DNA from 2 places in the Pseudoalteromonas sp. J2K-J599 genome. Region 2 is predicted to be linked to the other one. Evidence: riboswitches for the same ligand, from Rfam matches in the RefSeq annotation. Region 2 holds a riboswitch; the other holds the start of a gene.
What was found. A riboswitch is a leader RNA that binds a small molecule or an ion and turns the genes downstream of it on or off. The one in region 2 is predicted to bind lysine.

Region 1: another riboswitch for lysine. It lies ahead of lysC (lysine-sensitive aspartokinase 3); the one in region 2 lies ahead of dapA (4-hydroxy-tetrahydrodipicolinate synthase).

Annotation. Positions count from the first base shown of each region.
Region 1 is NZ_CM200271.1:2,227,999-2,236,411, reverse strand. It holds gene AC5NT5_RS10110 (condensin complex protein MksE) at 1-304, opposite strand, end outside; gene AC5NT5_RS10105 (MksB family condensin complex protein) at 308-1,579, opposite strand; gene nhaD (sodium:proton antiporter NhaD) at 1,802-3,049, shown strand; lysine riboswitch at 3,151-3,323, shown strand; gene lysC (lysine-sensitive aspartokinase 3) at 3,399-4,790, shown strand; gene AC5NT5_RS10090 (4'-phosphopantetheinyl transferase family protein) at 4,824-5,582, opposite strand; gene AC5NT5_RS10085 (sodium-dependent transporter) at 5,724-7,046, shown strand; partial or broken gene AC5NT5_RS10080 (2-hydroxyacid dehydrogenase) at 7,142-8,121, opposite strand; gene AC5NT5_RS10075 (glutathione peroxidase) at 8,232-8,413, opposite strand, start outside.
Region 2 is NZ_CM200271.1:198,346-206,758, reverse strand. It holds gene AC5NT5_RS00960 (protein adenylyltransferase SelO) at 1-1,401, opposite strand, end outside; gene AC5NT5_RS00955 (DNA-3-methyladenine glycosylase I) at 1,413-2,108, opposite strand; lysine riboswitch at 2,300-2,500, shown strand; gene dapA (4-hydroxy-tetrahydrodipicolinate synthase) at 2,691-3,575, shown strand; gene AC5NT5_RS00945 (2,3,4,5-tetrahydropyridine-2,6-dicarboxylate N-succinyltransferase) at 3,591-4,331, shown strand; gene AC5NT5_RS00940 (PLP-dependent decarboxylase) at 4,331-5,536, shown strand; gene AC5NT5_RS00935 (succinylglutamate desuccinylase/aspartoacylase family protein) at 5,542-6,663, shown strand; gene AC5NT5_RS00930 (phospholipase A) at 7,042-8,076, shown strand; gene AC5NT5_RS00925 (bifunctional GNAT family N-acetyltransferase/hotdog fold thioesterase) at 8,148-8,413, opposite strand, start outside.

The DNA.
Region 1 (8,413 bases), 1.7 Mb from region 2:
ATGCGCGCATTGGATCTTTACCCGTATTGGCGTAGTGCTCAATTAAAATGTAAATGGTGAGTGCGATAGCGCGAGATATTTTGCCCATATTGGGTGTGCTTTCGTCGCTACCAAAATAATAAAAGCCACGGCTATCGTGTTTTAAATCGTTACCTAGGGCGGTAAATAGGGCGGTGTAGTCTTCTATGTGTTGGTCAAGCTCTTGCCACATTACGTTGTCTTGCTCGCAAATGTGATAACCCGCTACTAATTTTTTATTAATGGCTTGTAGATGAGTTAGCTCGTCTAAGTTTATGTGTGTCATGGTTTATTTACCTGCCTTTGGATCTGGCTGAGGCTCTGAATTAAATGGATATAAAGAAAAGTGCTGACCGGCAATTTTTACGCGGGCTTTTTCATCGCTTTGAATTATTTTAATATCGCTGTCGCTGACCAATTTTTGATACAAAAATAGCATTTCGTCGGCATCGAGATCTGGATAGCTTTCGTCTAAAAATTGCAGCAAGGGCTGCGGCTTTTTGCGTTTTTTATTAAAGCGCTTAGCAAAGCTGGTTTTAACATCGTTGTAGTCAGGAATATTAGGCGTAACAAATGCAGGCACGTCTTGCTGGTCAGGCAATTGGTATTCTTCGTGTTCAAATTCAACCAAGCTTGCCATGTAAGCCACAATATGGCGTTGCTGACCAAGCGAATATCGCTGCGCGTCGCTTACAAAATGTGGTTGCACAGCACTTAGCATATTGTCTACGCCATTTTTACGTACAAGCCCAAGTACTTTGGCTGCTTGGCGAGTAATTAAGTTATTACGGCGTAGCTCCTCGCGCAGTGGCATAAGCATATCGGCACTTTTACGTAAGCTTTCTCGGCCCATTAAATGCATTTCGAGTATACGGGTACGTAATTGCTCCAGCATACGTTTGTCGTTATACGCTTTACCTGAGCGCTCAATGTGCAGTATTTGCTTACTTATTTGCTCTTCAATGAGGGTAAAACATGCATGAAACTCACCACGAATATCAACCATTTCAAGCATTGGCTCTATGTATTCGTCAAAGGCTTCTATTACCGCTTTATAACGCTTTTGCAGCGATTGCGCTGTATTATTTGATTTGGCTTGTTCAACAATGTTTAAAATAGCGTTTTCGTTGTGCGTATAGAGCTTCATTATTTTACGCACCCGATCATCCATAATGCGGCTGTAGCGTCGTAAGTCGTCAAAGTCTTCTATTTCGCCAGCGTTATCTAGGCGGTTACCTAAACGAGCAAGGTCCTCTACTAATACGCTAATTTCTTGCGCTAAACCTAAATGCTCTTCTTGCAGTAAAAAAGTAGCAAAATCAGCAATAGCACGATTTATTTCAAGCTGAGAGGATTTAGCCAGTGGAATTAAAATATCTTGGTTTAACAAACGATTTGTTTCTTTATAAATGCGTTCGTTTGACCACGTAGGCTGCTTTTGCTTAATCGCGTTTTGTACGTCTTTTAGGCTAAAGTCAGCCATTTTAAAACGTTTAAATAATAGCTCTAATACACCCCAATGTTCGGTTATGGTGTTTAGCAGCTTTTTAGCTGGGATCATATGGGGTTACAACATCCTAGTATTTTATTATTGAGTTCTTTTAGAAGACTCATTATTACGTATTTTTAATTAATCTTGTTTGTATATAGTATTCGTTTTTAAGACCATTTAATAATAGTTTTTGCATAGAGGCAGTGCTAAAATTCGCGCCGAAAATAGGCACATGAAATGGAATGTTATTTGTGTGTTCTTTAAAACTATATCAAAGGTTGTTTAACTACCATGGTTTCCTCGATTATTCTAACCCTGATAGCGATTGCATTTTTACTGATCGTTATAGAAGATATAATCCATGTCAATAAAGCTAAAACCACGCTGTTTTTTGGTACGCTTTGCTGGATTCTTCTTTTTATATACCCTCTACACGGGCAAAGCCCCGACACGATTCAACACCTCTTAAATGAAAATATTTTAGAAATTGCCTCATTATGGCTATTTTTAATGGCTGCAATGACCTTTGTAGCGTATTTAAATTCAAAGGGGTTTATAGAAAATATTGTGCACCGTGTTATGCCAAAAAGTATTAGCGAAAAAAAGCTCATGTTTTTGGTGGGTGGTTTTGCGTTTTTGTTTTCGTCGATTTCAGATAACGTAACAGCGACGCTTATATCGCTTGCGGTTGTAATGTCGTTAAAGCTTGAACCTAAAAAGCTCGTTAAATACGCCACGCTTATTGTGTTTGGAGTGAACTCAGGTGGGGTATCGCTAATAACAGGTGACGTAACCACACTAATGATATTTTTAGATGGCAAAGTAACCATTGCTCATTTATTACTACTTATAGCGCCAGCACTTGCAAGCGTTATGCTGCTTGCTGCGTTACTGTCTATAGGTATGAAAGGGCGTGTTGAGTTTGCTAGTGCAGGTAAAACCCGCATTGAAAAAACCGACATAACCATTGCTGTTATATTTTTATCTACCGTAGTGAGCACACTTACGCTGAGTGTAATTTACAGCGTACCGCCTCTATTAACCTTTTTGTTTGGCTTGTCAGTGATGTTTTTAGTGGCGCAATTTTTAATGCGCAAAAAAGACATAAACAAAGACATAATCGATTTTGTTCGCGATATAGAATACGACACATTATTGTTTTTTGTAGGTGTACTTTTACTTGTTGGCGCACTTAAAGAAATTGGTATGTTGAGTAAATTTACCGACCTATACACGGTAATGGCACCAGAATACGCAAACTACTTAATGGGCATATTATCAGCAGGGGTCGATAACGTACCGCTTACCGCTGCATTATTAAAAGCCAATATAGTAATGAGCCAACAACACTGGTTGTCGTTTACGTATGCAACGGGCGTGGGCGGTTCAATGCTTATTATTGGTTCGGCTGCGGGCATTATTGCCATGAGCAAAGTTAAAGCGCTTACCTTTATGAGCTACTTGCGTTTATCGCTGCATTTATTAATTTGTTACACGGTTGGATATGCGGGCTCGTATTACATGGGCAGTTTTATTTAACTCATAAATTATTAAATGCTTGACAGCTAGACGTCTAAACGATAACTTTCAAAGCCCCGCTACTTAGTGGGGTTTTGTTTTATTAGCCACTGGTTAATAAAGCATTCAGAAGAGGTGCGATACTTAGGTACTTAATGTTAGGCGACGAAAGCCGATGATCATTAAGGAGGGAAGTACTCGCCGAGGAAAATAATGGTACGTCGTCATTGTTTTTCGGTTTATGGGGCTGAATCCTCAAAACTGTCACCAATATAGGTGGAGAGCTTCTGGCAGTGGACTTATCTTCAAGCATTCCTTTGCCAAGTTCTTCTTGTTTTATTGCGGTTTGGATACCGCGAAAGGAGACTAAATGACTACCCAATCAGTGCCACAAACAGTATCAGGCGCAAAATCAGATTACATCGTTGCCAAATTTGGTGGAACAAGTGTTGCAAATTTTGAAGCGATGAGTCGCTGTAGCGAAATTATTGTTGCAGATAAAAGCGTACGTATTGTTGCCGTGAGCGCCAGTGCCGGCGTAACTAATCACTTAGTTGCACTGTGTAAATCAAGCATTACCTCAAGTGAACGCCAAGAACACATAAACGGCGTGCTTGCTATTCAACAAACTATATTAGATGAATTATCGCTAGATGCTGATTTAGCGGTTGGCTTTAACGAAACCTTAAAAGCATTTCAAACATTGGCTCAAGAGCCACTAACAACCGATCAGCAACACGACGAGCTACTTAGCTTTGGTGAGCGTTTATCGTCGTATTTGTTTGCTCAAGTGCTGCGTTTACAAGGTTTAAATGCCGATCGCTTTGATGTGCGCAAGGTGCTTAAAACCGACAGCCAATTTGGCAAAGCAACGCCTAATGTTGCAGCAACAGCGCAAGCTGCTAAAGAGCATTTAATTCCGTTATTAGACGCTCAAGTAATTGTGACTCAGGGATTTGTTGGCAGTGACGAATACGGTCAAACCACAACGCTAGGACGTGGTGGTTCTGACTACAGCGCTGCATTATTAGCGGAAGCGATTAACGCTAAAAGCGTGCATATTTGGACCGACGTAGTGGGCATTTTTAGCACCGACCCGCGTTTGTGCGCAAAAGCGACGCCTATTGCACGTTTAAGTTTTGACGAAGCCGCTGAAATGGCAACCTTTGGCGCAAAAGTATTACACCCAGCGACTATTTTACCAGCGAGCCGTAGCCACATTAACGTGTTTGTAGGTTCTAGCCGCGAGCCAGAGCGTGGCGGTACGTGGATTGAGCGCGAAAAATCGCAGCAACCAGGTATACGCGCAGTAACGCAACGTAAAAACCAAATATTGCTTACGCTTAAAAGCCCAGAAATGCTACTAGCAAGCGGCTTTTTAGCACGCGTATTTACACTATTAAGTGAATACAATATATCGGTAGATTTGGTAACCACATCAGAAATCAGTGTAGCTATAACGCTTGATAACGCGCAAAACGCCTCGCGCCCAGAGCTTGATCAAGAATGCCTAGATAAGCTTGCAGAGTTTTGTCATGTTTCGGTAGAAAACAACCTAACATTGGTGGCACTTATTGGCTCTGAGATTCAATTACGCCAACACGAAATGAACTTAATGAGTGTACTAAAAGACTTTAACATTCGATTAATTTGTCACGGTGCTAGTAAGCACAACCTGTGCTTTTTAGTAGAGCAAACTGAGTCAGATAACGTAGTACAGTCTATTCATAGCCGTTTATTAGAAAATGATTTTGCTGCGTAAGTAATCGTTATTCAGGGAAATTAACTAGTAAAATCAGTTAATAAAGTCATTTAATAAAAAGCATCGCCAGTCGGTGCTTTTTTTATGCACCACACTCACATCAAAACAAGCATTACTGTCACTGCTATCAGCTACAGTAATGCTATTACTGCAAGCGCTAAGCTTTGCACTATGTAATTCGTCAAACACATTGGGGCTAAGTAATTTTGCAATAGGGCGGCTGGTGGCTTTAGCAAGTGACTCTTTTAATGTCCAAATTCTAAAAAACGTATCTGCTTGGGCTTGGGTATTAGTGGGCTCAGTGATAAGTGTAATTTCATCATTATGATAAAAATGCTTAGCGAGCTTTTCAAACGGGCGCTTTAGGCTTACTTTTTCAATATCAAAACCAAACTCACTTTTATCAAAATTTAGCGCGACCCCAACTAAACCATGCGAATGCGAAATACAGGTATTTATAACATCATCACCCACGTGTATTTGCAGTTTTGAGCTTTCTTCGTCAAATTCTGTACTCATTTTATTAAGGGCTACGTGCGCATGTTGCGGCTGCGCTACTTTAATAAGGTGTTTTAGCAATAACCGCGTAGCTAAATACTCTTGCTTAGCTTGTGGGCTTTTACGGCGGTTTATAATGTTTAACTCAAATGGGCTTAAGCAATCGGGCAAATTAAAGTCACTAAGCTCAAGTGTTTTAGCATTAAATAATAAAATACTGTTACTCGCTAAAGACAAATTTGCCAATTGAGTTGAAGTAATACTCAAGGCGTTTTTAAAATAGTGTTCAGTCATAAAAGCCCTAAAGCAAAAGAAGTCGCTGATATTGTGAGCGGTTAACGCCACTAATAAAGGCTGGGTACAATTTTATTACTCAGCTGGCATGAAATATGGTTTAATTCACAATAATCAAAATAATAACAGATTTGTAGATGTATGGCACAAGTGCGTGATGGGTTTCAAAGCCGACTTGGTTTTGTTTTAGCCGCTGCTGGCGCAGCAGTGGGTTTAGGTAATATTTGGGGTTTTCCTACGCAAGCGGCCAACCATGGTGGCGGTGCATTTTTACTGGTTTACTTTATTGTTATATTTTTACTTGCGCTTCCTGCGCTGTATACCGAACTATATTTAGGTCACAAAGCACAAGCTAACCCTGTAAAAGCATTGGGCGATGCATGGCAAAACACTAACCGTAAGGTTGGTGCTGCGGCAGGTTATATAGGCCTTGCGGGCGCAGTTGTTATGCTAAGTTTTTACTCAATAGTAGCAGGGTGGATGCTCTCGTACGCTATTGAACCTATAACAACTTTTTTTGGGTTTACAGGCGCAAGCGAGTTTTTACATAGCGACTCAGTGCTGCGTAATTTTGTATTTACGCCGCTTATGCTTATTTTAACTGCCAGTATTATTTTAAAAGGTGTTAAATCGGGAATCGAAACCTGGTCGCGCCGTTTAATGCCACTGTTACTTGTGCTGCTTGTTGGTTTAATTGCCTACATTGCAACACTCGATGGCGCAAGTGAAGGCTTTGCTGCGTATTTAATTCCTGATTTTAGCCAAATACTCGACCCTAATTTAATTATTGCTGCAATGGGGCAAGCGTTCTTTTCGCTCTCTTTAGGTGTGGGCTGTATGATGATTTACGGCTCGTATTTACAGCCAGATGCTAATTTACCAAAGCTCACCGCAGGTGTTGCACTACTGGATACTGGCGTTGCTTTTTTAGCGGGGTTACTTATTATTCCTGCTATTTATGTGGCGCAGCACAACGGTGTAGAAGTATTTAGTGGCGGTAAACTGATTGGTGAAGGGCAACTTATTTTTGCTATTTTGCCTGAGCTATTTAGCACCATGGGCGAAATTGGTTTATTAGTCGGTTTATTGTTTTTTGTATTAATGTCTATCGCATCGGTTACGTCAACTATATCGACTACTGAAATTCCGGTAGCGTTTTTAGTCGAAAATCACAACGTTAGCCGCACCAAAGCAACGTGGGCAGTAAGCGCTGTTGTACTTGTGTGTGCAAGCGCGATTATATTAAATTTTGATTGGTTATTTGGCTTAGTCATTATGCTATTTACCCAATACCAATTACCGCTTATGGGCTTATTTTACTTTATTACAGTAGGGTGGATGTGGCAGCGTGGTAATAAATTACACCAAGCAACAATCGGCGTACATTACTGGTTTTCTCAGTATATTCGTTTTGTTTGCCCAATATTAATGACCTTGGTATTTGCAAACGTTGCCTTTGGTTAATTTTATCTAAGCCCTAAAATAAATTAATAAAGCGAAGTGAGTTTAAAACGCACTTCGCTTTTTTTGTGCCTATTATTTAGGTACAGCTAAGGTATTTATAAAACCTCATTAGTTAGAGGTTTACCTTCATTTACTTCAAGCGCGTTAAGTAAGCTGTGTTTGCTATTTCGGTGAGTGCTTCTTGGGTAAAAAAGCCCTGATGGCCTGTTACTAAAACATTTTTAAAGCTCACTAAGCGCGAGAATATATCGTCTTGATTTATTTCGTCGCTGTGGTTTTTAAAAAACAGCTCCGACTCTTGCTCGTAAACGTCGAGCCCCAAGTAGCCTAATTTTTTAGTTTTAAGTGCATTAATGCACGCTTTGCTGTTAAGCAGTGCACCGCGAGAGGTGTTAATAAGCATAACGCCGGTTTTCATTTTACTAAATGCCTCATCATCTATTAAATGATGAGTTTGCTCCGTTAGGGGGCAATGCAAAGAAATCACATCGCTTTGGCTAAGTAAGGTGTCTATATCGGTAATTGTATAATTGCCAGGTTGTGCGTAGGGGTCGCACACTAATACATTAGCGCCAAAGCCATTTAAAATGTTACACAGCGCAAGGCCAATTTTACCGCAACCTACAATACCCACGGTTTTATTGTGCAAGTTAAAACCAAGCAATCCATTTAAATCAAAGTTGTCTTCGCGTACGCGGTTATACGCTTTATGTGTTTTACGGCTAAGCGTTAGCATAAGTGCAATACAATGCTCGGCTACGGCCTCAGGGCTGTAAGCAGGAACACGTAATACTTTAATTTTATGTGCTTTTGCTGCAGGTAAATCAACATTATTAAATCCTGCACAACGTAGCAAAATAGTATTTATGCCTTGGCTCGCCAATTGTTCAATAACAGTGGCGTTTACAGTGTCGTTAACAAATACGCATATGGCATCAAACCCGTTTGTTAAAATGGCCGTTTGTTCGCTCAGGGCTTGCTCAAAATACGTTATTTTTATATCACGGTGATCGCGTGTACTTTGTTCAAAAAAAGGCAGTTCGTACTTTTGAGTACTAAAAAAAGCAATGTTCATGGTAATAGCCTCGACGCTTAAGGAGTATTATTTATTACTAATACAATAAACTACTTTATAAACCTGTGCTTTAGTAACACGCATTTTATTGATTTAAATTAAGCCCTAATTTATGCCTTAGCCGACGTAAACAAAGGTATTTTTGACGATACTTTTTTACCACCTCTAGCAGCGCTTAACTTTGCGGCTTGCAGTAGGTTGCTTTCTATTACTTGTTTAAGTGTTTCGGGCTTAGTACGTGGTGCATAGCGTGCAACAAGTTGCCCTTGTGAGTTAATTAAAAACTTAGTGA
Region 2 (8,413 bases):
ACAAAAAGTCTGGTAGTCATTATCATTCGTCGGTGGAGAGCAAAATTCTGATAACTTTTCACCGTAAGAGTATGGATTACCGGCTATTTTTATAAAGCGCTGTAGTAACTCGCTGGATCCTGTAGCGTTATATTGTGCAATTATTTCTTCGATCACATGATTTCGCGGTATAACACGAGGATTTGCAGCTCTCATTGCTTCATAACTATTATCGTCAGTTAAACTTACCCACCTAGCTCTCCATTCAATTAGCGACTCAGGTACGCTTTTTTCTCCTTTTAAGGATTCAGTAAGCGCATCAAAGGTATTGGTGTAGTCGAGCTGATTATCTTTTAATAGCGTTAACAACTCTGCTATTAACTCGCCACTACTATCGCTAGATTCATTTAAACCCAGTTTTTGTGCCCACATAGCCGTAAACTCAGTATTAAACTGCTCAGCAAAACTATTAATAAATGGCGTCATTAATGAAACCGCTTGCTCGTCATCATCGCTAATAAGCGGTATTAAGCTCTCAGCTAAGCGTGCGCAGTTCCAGTTAGCTATATTAGGTTGATTACCGAATGCATAGCGGCCTTGTTTGTCTATAGAGCTAAATACGGTATCAAAATCAAAGCTATTCATCATGGCACACGGGCCGTAATCAATGGTCTCTCCGCTAACTAGCGTATTATCTGTATTTATTACTCCGTGAATAAAGCCAACACGCATCCAGCTCACAACTAGCTTAACTTGGTTTTTAATCACAGCGCCTAAAAATGCTAAATATCGCTGCGAACCTGTATCGGTTATTTCTGGGTAGTGTCGCTCTATAGCTAATTCGGCTAAATTTTTAAGCCCTTCAACATCGCCTTGCGTCGCTAAATATTGAAACGAGCCAACACGAATATGGCTAGTTGCTACACGCGTAACGATAGCCCCTGCTTGTGGCGGATTACGATAAACCGTTTCACCACTACCAACAACCGCTAAGCAGCGTGTGGTTTTAACTCCCAGTGCATGCATTGCCTCGCTCATTACGTATTCACGAATAGCAGGGCCAAGAGCACAACGTCCATCCCCACCTCTTGAGTAAGGAGTAGCACCAGAGCCTTTTAATTGAATATCCCATAACTGGTTTTCATCATCACTAATAGCGCCCAGTAAGTGCGCTCGTCCATCGCCTAAGCGTGGTGAAAAATGTCCAAATTGGTGCCCAGAGTAACCAAGTGCTACTGCAGGAATCGCCTGTTTTTCGTTACCGCTAAAAGTGCTGGCACGCAAATCAGCCGCAACGTTAATATTAAATTGTTTTGCTAAACTCTCGTTCCACAGTAATAGCTGAGGAGAGGCGACACTTGCAGGGAAATCTTCTATTGCGAAGTTTTCCGCAATATCTGTGTATCTTGGCACTAATTTCATGGTAATTCCTATTATTGCTGACTTATACCAACACGGTTGTCACCTACGCCATAAGCAACAATTAAGCTTAACTCTTGCATACTTAAGCCGCTTTGCTTTTGCATTTCGTTAAAAAAAGCTTGGGCTGCATTTAGTGACTTTTTAGTTTGTAAGCCGCCGTCTATAATTTTATGGGCACGCAAATAATTCTCTACATCGCGTGATAGTAAAAATGTATCTTTACCAAGTGCTCGCAGCGCATAAGGCCCTGTATTTCCGCCTAAACGCGAACCATGTTTTTTTAAATACGCCCACAAGCCAATAATATCGTCTGTTGGCCAATTAGCGATAAACTGGCTAAAACTGCCATGTTCTCCTGCTATTTCGTGGATCATGTAAGCATTTTCGGTAATTGTTTTTACTTTTTTATAGTTACGAACAATTCGCTCATCCGTTGCTTTTTGTTCCAGCATATCAGGTGGCATCATTAATAACTTATCAACGCTAAAATCCCAAAAAACCTCTCTAAAGCCCGGCCACTTATTATTTATGACTGACCAATAAAAGCCGCTTTGAAATACTTTTCGAGTAAATTCTTCAAGCCAATCGTCGTCACTTAACGTGCTTAGTTGTTTTTTAGATAGCGGTTTTGCAAGTAATAACTTAAGCATTTTTTCAGAGCCTTTTCGCTCTACCGCTCGCTTATAAATATCGCTAAATTTTTCCATACTAATTAAATACCTCACTACTTATATTGCTAGTGTACGAGAAAAGCACCTAATACGTAACCACCCCTCTTTTCGATGAATTAATCTGTATTTAGTCGCTTGACACCTAGACGGCTAAAATGCTTTAATCGCCGTAATTACCCTATTTAAATTGCACAGGTTTGTAAGTTTTACCCTACAAACAGGTGCAAAGGGCTAGAAGAGGTGCGTTATTCAGGTAGCGTATGTTAGGAGCGCAAACTCCAGTAAGCATACGTGAGGGGAATTAACGCCGAGAAGTAACCACTTTTGCGAGGTGTTTATTTCGGGCGACTAGGTTGAACCCTAGCGACTGTCACCAATAGCTGCTTATAAAAAGCAGCTTGTTAGTTTGGTGGAGAGCTTCTGGTCTTAAATATTAAGGCCGTGCGCCCTATTATTTTAAGCCCATTCGCTCTTCGAATTATTAGTTCGAACGACGTTAATGCGGCTCCTTCCATAAAGCTTTTTAACTCTTCGAATAATACCAATTACATTAAATTAGTTATCGCTAAAATGATCACGTTTTTAATAAAATTGGTACAAATTATAAGTTCGTGAGAGATGATCAACAACTTCAATTTAAACGACTACTCACTGTGGACCGCGCTCGTTACGCCATTTGATCAACACGGCGATGTCGACTACAACACGTTAACTAAGTTGGTTAGCGATCAAGAAGCGGCACATAACGGTATTTTGCTACTTGGCAGTACGGGCGAAGGTTTAGCACTAACGCTAAAAGAACAACAAGCCATTGTTGAGCACGTATGCCAGCTAAAACCAACAGTACCACTCATGGTAGCTGTGGGCGGTAGTAACTTAAAGCAACAAATTGAGTGGGTTAACTACTGTAATACACTCCCAATTCATAGCTTTTTACTTGGCTCACCGCTTTATGCAAAGCCTGGCGCTATAGGTCAAACTCATTGGTTTGAAAGCCTACTAAATGCAAGCGCTCACCCATGTATGCTTTATAACGTACCGGGTCGAAGTGCTGTTAGCATCCCAGTGGCAACAATTCAAAACTTACAAAAAAATAAAAATTTATGGGCGTTAAAAGAAGCGAGCGGCAGTATTGCTCAGTTTGAAGCTTACCGCCAAGCGGCGCCTAATTTAGCTATTTTTAGTGGCGACGATGCGTTAATGCCTTATTTTGCTCAAGCTGGCGCAAAAGGTTTGGTGTCGGTAGCTGCAAACGCATGGCCTGAACAAACTCACGAGTTTGTTAAGCGCAGTTTAAGTGGCCAACACCCTAATTTATTTGCCCAGTGGTCAAGCGCTATTAATAGCCTATTTGCTGTCGCAAACCCTATTCCCGTAAAGGTACTGATGCATTTGCAAGGCCGCTTAAGCAGCCCGCAACTTCGTCCACCTTTAACACACCTTGAGTTAACTCAAACCGATTGCATCACAACTGCAAACAACACCATTTTATCTTGGCATTAAATACAGGTTTTTATAATGAGCTGGTTAGAACTATTAAATAATTTAGAATCGGGCGCAGTACGCGCAGCATCGCAAAACGAAAGCGGCCAATGGCAGGCTAACGTAGAAGTAAAGCAAGGCATTTTAGAAGCCTTTAAAAATGGCACTAATACTGAGTTTGCAGGTGGTTTTGTTGATAAACATAACTTAGCTCCACAAGAATTTAGTACTGATGATGGCGTACGTATGGTGCCGGGTGGCTCTAGTGTTCGCCGTGGTGCTTATGTTGCTAAAGGCACGATTATTATGCCACCAGCGTATGTAAACATTGGTGCATATATCGACGAAGGCACAATGGTAGATAGCCACGCATTAGTTGGCTCGTGTGCACAAGTAGGTAAAAACGTACATTTAAGTGCTGCGGTTCAGCTTGGTGGTGTACTTGAGCCTATTGGTGCAAGCCCAGTAGTTGTAGAAGACGACGCATTTATTGGCGCTGGCTGTATTATTGTTGAAGGTGTAGTTATTAAAAAAGGTGCAGTACTTGCCCCAGGCGTGCGTTTATCAGCAACTATTCCGGTATACGACTGCGTAAACGAGCGCCAACTAGATAAAGGCGAGCCAATCCCTGAGTACGCTATTGTAATACCAGGCTCTCGCCCTGCGTCAAACGAGTGGGCGCGCGAGCAAGGTCTAAGCATGTCGTGTGCGTTAATAGTTAAATACCGCGACGAAAAAAGCGATGCATCATTATTACTTGAAGAGGTTTTACGATAATGAGCTTTTTGAGCACGCCTATCAAAACCGCTGTAAATACTATTACACAACAACTTGATACACCTTTTTTTGTTTACGATTTAGATCAACTAAACACGCATCTTGCGCGTTTAGTTGCGCAAACCGATGTAAAACTGTGGTACGCGGTAAAAGCAAACCCACTGTCTAAAATTATTCAAAGCTTAGACAGTGCTGGCTTTAATTTTGACGTAGCAAGTAAAGGTGAGCTTGAGCAAGTACTAGCACAAGGTATTAGCTCGCAGCGCGTGCTCAACACAGGGCCTGCAAAAAGCCCTAAACAAATAAAACACTTTATTGAGCGCGGCGTGCGTATATTCGTAGCCGAAAGCCTCAATCAAGTACGTTGGTTAAACCAACAAGCGCAACTACAAAATACGCAGTTACAAGTATTACTGCGAGTGCAATTACGCTGGCCTGAAGGTGAAAAAAACCCACTGGGCGGCGACAGCCTTACACCATTTGGTTTGGGTTGTAATGAGTGGCAAGCACTCAATGTAGCCGAGTACCCTGCACTTAAGTTTGACGGCCTGCATATCTTTCAGTGGGGCAACATGCTTAGCACGCAAAAACTAAGCGACTTGTGGTCACAAATGATTGCACCTCTTAGCCAACTTGCCAGCGATTTAAATATTAGCCTTAAAATTTTAGATTTAGGCGGCGGTTTAGGTATTCCTTATACACAAAACGAAGCAACACTTGATTGGGATGACTTAATTGCTGCGCTCGCTAAAATTAAAAATGATGCGGGTGTAGAAGAGCTATGGATGGAACTTGGTCGCTATGCCGTGGGCGAATGCGGTCATTACGCAAACCCAGTAGTAGAGCGCAAACAAAACTATAATCAACAGCAAGTAATTTTAAGCGGCGGTATAAATCACTTATTACGCCCTGCTGTTACCAGCCAAGACTTTCCTGCTGCATTACTGCGTGAATCCAGTGCTAAAACTCAAGCGGTCACTTTATACGGCCCACTTTGTACAGCGCTTGATTGCTTGGGTGAACATAACTTACCAAGCGATTTAAATGAGCACGACTGGCTAGTGTTTAGCCAATGCGGTGCTTACGGCTTTACCGAAAGTATGCCGTATTTTTTATGCCATGAGCTAGCTGCTGAGTACACCTTGCAAAACGGTACACTTACCTGTGTTCGCCAAGCCGAAAATGCCAGCCATTATTTAAGGTAACAAGTATGAGTAATACAACACACATTAGCCAAGAGAACATTGTAGTAGGGGAAGTTGCAAACGGCTTACCGCTTACAATTCCTGTGTATCGTTTAAAAGGCGATGGCACAGGGCCAAATGTTTACATTCAGGCCAATATGCATGGCGCTGAAGTGCAAGGTAACGCAGTTATTTTTCAGCTGCTTGAGCAATTAAAACACCTTAACCTTAGTGGCGATATTACCCTTGTACCTTATGCCAATCCGATTGGTTGTAATCAAAAATCTGGCGAGTTTACCCTTGGCAGGTTCGATCCGATTACGGGCACTAATTGGAATCGCATGTATCACTACAATAAAAATTTAGTGGCACAGTTTGCACAAAATCATACTCAGTATGACGACGCTACATTAAAAAGTAACTTCAAACAGGCACTTATTGACGAAGTAGACAGCAAACTTAACGGCCCTGCTTATTTACTCAATACGGGTAAACGCATTGCGCTTAACTTACAAAAGCTCGCTCATCAGGCTGATATAGTACTCGATTTACACACAGGCCCTATTTCAAGCAAGCATCTGTACTGCCCAAGCTATGCAACCGACAGCGCACGTTACTTTAATATTGAACATGTACTGCTTATTCCTAGTGATTTTGACGGCGCTATGGATGAAGCTAACTTTTGCCCATGGTGGCATTTAAGTGATGCACTTAGCGGACAAGGTCGCGAATTATCAATACCTGTAGAAGCATTTACTGTAGAGCTAGGCAGCCAAGAAAAAATAGACTTAAAAGAAGCATTAAACGATGCAAACAGCATTTTAAGTTACTTAAATCACAAAGGCGTATTACAAAACGCACCGCATACGCCAGCTAATATGACCCGTTATGCATGTAATTTAGATGACTACTTTGCCTACTACGCCCCTATTGGCGGCATGGTTGAATACTTAGCCCCACTTGGCGGGCACATTAAAGCTGGTGAGCCTATTGCCAATATTTTACGCATGGAGCGCTACTTAAGTGAGCAACCATTGCAAACACTTACTCTTGATTGCGATGCAATTGCTATTTTGCACTTCGCCTCAGCGAGTGTTAATCAAGGTACCGAGCTTTATAAGTTTTTTACTAACATATTTGAGCTTTAGCTCACCCTTCTCATTGCGTGAGAGTAATACCAATTGCATTAAATTAGTGATCTATTATAGCGATAAGGAAATAGCTTAATAACAAGGCTAAAATTATGGTACATAGTTGTTCTATATAAATAATTTTTAACGTAGTTAGTGAGCTATTTAATACGCTAGAATAATCATGTTTTTAATAAAGTTGGTATAAATTAACTAAAATAGTTAATTTGCATTAGAAAAGCGGCTTAGGCCGCTTTTCTTTTGATCTATACTTACTTTGTATACGTATAGACCTTGTTATAAATACAAATTCAGTAAAAGTTCACCGTTACATATGTAAAAAGACGTTATAATTAAATTAACGCATACAACAACCCAAACTCACAAGGAATTACAATGAGCTGGCGCCACTGGATAACTCTTTCTGCTTTAATTAGTACCGCTACCTTCGCACAAGAAGAAGTTGCTACAAACGAGCAAGATAACGACATCGAGCTTGTAAAACAGTGTATTTTAAATGAGGTAATTGGCGGAGATGGTAAACAGACATTAGACGATCTTCGTAAAAAGTGTTCAGCTCTTGAAGAAAATAAACAACTTACCGCGCTTGATAAACGCCAGGCCCGTGAAGAAGTAGGTAAAAAAAATAGAAATGTAATTACGCCACATAAGCGTAACTATATTTTACCGCTTTCGTACTTATCACACCCAAACGATCGCCCTTTTGATGGTTTTGATGAACTAACAGATGATAACGACGGCGAACCGCTCGACAATCTAGAAGCCAAATATCAGCTATCGATAAAAGTGCCTCTTTACGATGATTTTTCGGATAAAGACCAAGCCATATTTTTTGGCTTTACACTGCAATCATATTGGCAAATTTATAACTCAGAAATTTCGTCTCCATTTCGTGAGACCAACTACGAACCAGAAATATTTTGGATAAATTACCTCGACCCAGAAAACGTATTATGGGGCGACGAAATGGCAATCGCATTAGGTATTTCGCATCAATCAAATGGTCGAAGCCAACCAAACTCACGTTCGTGGAACCGTATTTACGCAGACTTCATTTGGGAAAACAGAGGCTTTGTTTTTAGCTTTAAACCTTGGTACCGAATAGCTGAGGACGAAAAAGAAGATATTTTAGAAGCCAATGGCGACGACAACCCAGACATATACAAATACATGGGTTACTTCGAATTTAGCGGCGCGTATCGTTTTCATGACCATGAATTTAGCTTTATGACGCGTAACAATTTAAATTCAGATAATCGTGGTGCAATTCAACTCGACTGGTCGTTTCCTTTATGGGGTCGCGTTCGTGGTTATGCACAATACTTTAACGGTTATGGCGAAAGCTTAATTGATTACAATGCGGATGTAGAACGTATTGGTGTCGGTATATTATTAACCGATTTGCTGTAATACTCCCTAAGTTTTACGCACAAAAAAGCCAAGCATTGCTTGGCTTTTTTGTGTTTTGAACAGCTAAACAGTTATTTTTTTACTACAAACTGCCCTTCAAATTCTGCAACCACGTTATCACCATCGTAAATAGTTACTGGCACTACGTAACTTGCTTTACCGTCGGTTTCTAAATCGCTTAACTTGCCCTTACAGGTTTGTATATCAACACAACCACGTGGGTCGGTAGTAAGCGGTTTTAAGTACTTAATGTTAGCATCGGCTAATACAATATTACCTTCAAGCCCAGCTTCTTTAAGTGCTAAGTACGTAGCGCCCCAACCTGTTAGCGTGGCCA